Regions from separate parts of the Corynebacterium durum genome, predicted to be linked through region 1. Evidence: riboswitches for the same ligand, from Rfam matches in the RefSeq annotation. Region 1 holds a riboswitch; the other holds the start of a gene.
The links. A riboswitch is a leader RNA that binds a small molecule or an ion and turns the genes downstream of it on or off. The one in region 1 is predicted to bind cobalamin.
Positions count from the first base shown of each region.

Region 1 (2,197 bases):
GAGGGCAAGGCCGGAATCGGCGGGAGAGAAATGGCGCAAAAGAGCAGGCCAATGAGCAACAGTGCCTTCTCACCAACGTTATGAGTTGCCCATCGGCTCGTTGCCGCCGCGCGTTCCAGGGCGTTCATTAGCCCTGTTCAGAGCCTTTTTCGGAGTCGCGAAGGGCTTTATTCCGACCTCGGTAGGTTCCCAACGCATACCCCAAAAAGCCTGCGCCGAGTGCTGCTTGCAAGGCGAAGAGGCCGGACTCTACTTCGGGTGGCAGTTCGCCAACCAGTGGTGAGAACCACGGCTTGTAGTCTGGGTTTTGCTCTTGGACAACGGATTCGGCAGAGCTGTCTGTACCACCGAATTGTTCTTCAGAGTTCGGATCACCGAGGTTAAAGAACATGGGGAAGGCTGCGATGATGATGGCCAGACCGATCAGCACCCACGTCAGTGTGGTTGACTTTTTCATGCTCGTGCTCCTTCCAGTGGGGCTTCCTCAGTGTTGGAGCGTCTGCGCAGGATGCCCAGCGACCGCAGCTCCTTCGGGGCAATGGTCGTGAGGCTGCGGAAGATCAGGACAGTGAGAATGCCTTCCACAATCGCCAGCGGCACCTGCGTCGGGGCATACAACGCAAGGAAGGTAGCCACCGCGTTACCGAATCCTGCGCCGTGGTGCGCGGCGGCCAGCTGCAGGGCCGTAACCACGTACGTGGACAGGTCAGCGAAAAACGCTGCGAAGAAGATGCTGATGCTTGACGATGCCCCCATCTTCCGCAACGCCGTCCACACCCCGAAGCCGACCCATGGGCCAACGATGGCCATAGAGAAGATATTGGCCCCTAAGGTGGTGATACCACCATGCGCGAGAAGAAGTGCCTGGAAGAGCAGCACAATGCTACCCATGAAGGCCATCACTGGTGGTTTGAACAGCACAGCTCCCAGGCCGGTTCCTGTGGGATGCGATGACGATCCGGTCACGGACGGGATCTTGATGGCACTGAGCACGAACGTAAATGCACCTGCCGCGCCGAGCAACAGGCCAGTTTCCGGATTTTCTTTCAATTGCTTCCGCACCGCGTAGGCTCCGTGCGCCACGAACGGCATCGATGCCGCGCCCCACGCAATGCAATGGGCAACAGGAAGGAAACCTTCTGCAATATGCATGAGAGTTTGCCTCTTTCTGTAGTCGGGTCCGTCACCTCGCGGACCTCCTGGTTGTGACTCACCGCAGCCGGTCTCCTGGCTTTGCTCACTTTCCCCTGGGGGTACTGCACGCCTTCCCATCGGTGCGTCAGGTGACAGTGGCATGCAGGCTGGGGTTTATGAAGTTACATGAACATACAGTGGCGAGGGCCGCTGCTGGATTCTCACCAGCATTCCCGTTCACTGCGGCACTTGCAACATTATCACCCTGGCCTGAATAGCCGTATCATTTCCCCGACCCAGACACATTTTAGACAACTTTGTCTAGAGTTCTGTCTATGTTTGGTATAGAGTATCTCCTGTAACCCTGAAACTAACAAAGGAGAACCACGTGGGTCACATCTACCAGGACATCACCGAAACCATTGGCAACACCCCGCTAGTCCGCCTCAACCGCCTCACAGACGGCCTGCCCGGCGAGGTGCTGGTAAAGCTGGAGTTCTTTAACCCCGCCAACAGCGTGAAAGACCGTATCGGCCGCGCCATTATCGAAGCCGCAGAAGCCGACGGCACCCTCAAGCCCGGCGGAACCATCGTGGAGGCAACCTCCGGTAACACCGGCATCGCGCTTGCCCTCGTCGGTGCTGCACGCGGCTACAAGGTGGTGCTCACCATGCCGGAAACCATGTCACTCGAACGCCGTGTCACGCTCCGCGCCTACGGTGCAGAAATCGTGCTGACTCCTGGTTCCGCAGGCATGCAGGGTGCTGTGGACAAAGCCAACGAGATTGTCGCCGAAACCGAAGGTGCCATCCTTGCCCGGCAGTTCTCCAATCCCGCCAACCCCGCAGTGCACCGTGCCACCACCGCCGAAGAAATCTGGAAGGACACAGACGGCGCAGTGGACATCTTCATTGCAGGCTTTGGTACTGGCGGTACCGTCACCGGTGTGGGCAACGTGCTGAAAGAGCGCAAGCCTTCAGTGGAAATCTACGGTGTGGAACCAGAAGCATCCGCCCTGCTCACCACCGGCAAGGCTGGCCCCCATAAGATTCAGGGTCTCGGC
Region 1 is NZ_CP047200.1:2,341,574-2,343,770, forward strand. Features, by position in the region: gene cbiQ (cobalt ECF transporter T component CbiQ) at 1-128, opposite strand, end outside; gene CDUR_RS10860 (energy-coupling factor ABC transporter substrate-binding protein) at 128-457, opposite strand; gene CDUR_RS10865 (energy-coupling factor ABC transporter permease) at 454-1,152, opposite strand; cobalamin riboswitch at 1,201-1,394, opposite strand; gene cysK (cysteine synthase A) at 1,523-2,197, shown strand, end outside.

Region 2 (2,197 bases), 1.2 Mb from region 1:
TGCCGCGCTTGACGGTGAAGGAAACTCCACGGAGCAGCGTCTTTTTGCCGATGCCCGCAGCTACGGAATCAACAACAAACATTAATTCTGACCCCCAAACCGGTAGCGGTTACGCCCCATGAGCAGCAGAAACAGCGGCGCACCCAGCACACCTGTGACCACACCCAGTGGAATTTCTTGCGGCGGTGCCGAAATACGCGCGATCACGTCCACCCACAGCACAAACAATGCGCCGAGCACAGCGGCGATCGGCAGTAGTCGCAGGTGTAGTGACCCCACCATCATTCGCGCAAGATGCGGAATCACCAAGCCCACAAAACCAATACCACCCGCAATGGCCACCATCGCCCCCACCAGCAGCGCCTGAATGAAAAACAGCACCTGCCGTAGCAACCCCACGCGAACACCCAGCGCAGCGGCAGTATCCGGCCCCGCAGCCAGCGCATCCATCGGGCGACTCAGCGCAACAAGAACTACAAGAGCAATGGCTACCACGACGGCTGGGAGCAGCAGCTTATTCCACTGCCCGCCAGCCACGGAACCCAGCATCCAAAACATCACGCCCTGGGCCGCACGCGCATCTGGACCTTTGAACACCAAAAAACTCGCCATCGCCGAAAACGCCGAGGACAGCACCACACCCGACAGGATCAGGCGCAACGGGGTCAGCCCACCCTGCGCCATGGTGATGGCGTATACGGTGGCAGTGGCGACCAGCGCGCCGATAAGCGCACCACCCGAAAGGGCATACAATCCAAGGCTGCTGAAAAGGCCAAACGTCAAGACGGCGGTGGCTCCCACGCTCGCACCGGACGACACCCCTAGCAAATACGGATCAGCCAGCGGGTTCCGTACCAGGGTTTGCATAGCGACGCCCGCCAGCGACAGGCCCGCACCGACAATCAACGCCAACACACCACGCGGGGCACGCAGCTCCCACACAATCGAATCCACGGCCTGGTTAGGCCCCTTGCCACTTTGAAGGTGAGCCTGAACGACCTCCCACACTTGAGCATTGTTGTAGTCCACCGAGCCGAAGGTAAGTGACGCCACAAAGCTCACAGCTGTCAGCGCCATCAGCACCACACACAATGTGGGCGCAGCTAACTTCTTTACCATGTACGCACTTCTTGCCAGTCCCGCTGCTTGGACGCGAAGCGCGGGAGGATAACCGCTGAGTCGACAGGTTTTCGGACTCGGAGGATCATTCCATCCCACAGAAACCTTCCCAGCGCGATCCACGCCAGTGGTCTTAATCTCTACCTGCGGGCGGTACTCTCCTGACCGCTGCGCGCCAGTTCTGGATTCACACCAGATTCCCTTGGCCGACTCACTGTCCTATTAGCTAGAGTGTAACCTAGCAGACAGCAACAGGTAAAATACCTACCACGCCACAACTGCGACTGCTGACCGTTAATGCGCGTATTTTTCCCATCCGGCGCGCGCCTCCTGAGTGGCACCAAATCGGGTCAAAGTATCCACGACATTGGGCGCGTAGGCATGAAGTTCTTGAAGAGATTGAACATAAAGGCTGTCCATGAGTTCCATGCCGTTATCGTCAAGAAAGTCGAAAAACTCTTCCATCTCGTCATCGTTCATCTGAAAAAGTTCTTCAAGCAGCGTGTTATCCACCCGTGGCTTTTCTTCAGGGACGTCATAGTCTATAGATGATCCCAGCTCCCCCAACCATTCCAGCACCCCATTGATAGCACATTGCTGTGATATCGCCTTTTCATTGAGCGCGGTGACAATGAACTGTGCGCAGGTCACCGCCGCAGGCGCGACGGTTCCTTGATGCAGCGGTGCGCTATCGAGGTGCTGTAGTGCTTTGTGTATTGCTTCGGTGTCGTTTCCTAAAAGCGCCCGCAGATGCGTTGGCGTGTCCGTTGCCTTTCCATACATATGGATTTGCCGAGACCAGTCAACGCTATCCAACAGCAATACGCTTAGCATATTCACTACGTTAGCAGCATTTGTAGGTTAAGAAACGTCTCTTCCCAGAAATGCAGCTAATGCAACAGTGGGACCCGCATTTTCGGGGGCACGAGTTTCTGGGTCATAAGGTGTCTCCTCACGGGGATAGTTTGAGACGATTTCGATGGCTGCTTCGAGTGCGGCTTGCGCCACAGCCTCTGGGCCTTCGAGGGGCTGGCCCGTAGCGTAGGCAAGGTCGTAGCCGTGACAGACCATTTCGAAC
Region 2 is NZ_CP047200.1:1,116,605-1,118,801, reverse strand. Features, by position in the region: gene CDUR_RS05310 (ABC transporter ATP-binding protein) at 1-82, opposite strand, end outside; gene CDUR_RS05305 (FecCD family ABC transporter permease) at 82-1,119, opposite strand; cobalamin riboswitch at 1,165-1,345, opposite strand; gene CDUR_RS05300 (hypothetical protein) at 1,414-1,953, opposite strand; gene CDUR_RS05295 (TIGR03086 family metal-binding protein) at 1,981-2,197, opposite strand, start outside.
Region 2: linked by a shared signal. The riboswitch ahead of CDUR_RS05305 (FecCD family ABC transporter permease) and the one ahead of CDUR_RS10865 (energy-coupling factor ABC transporter permease) in region 1 are both predicted to bind cobalamin.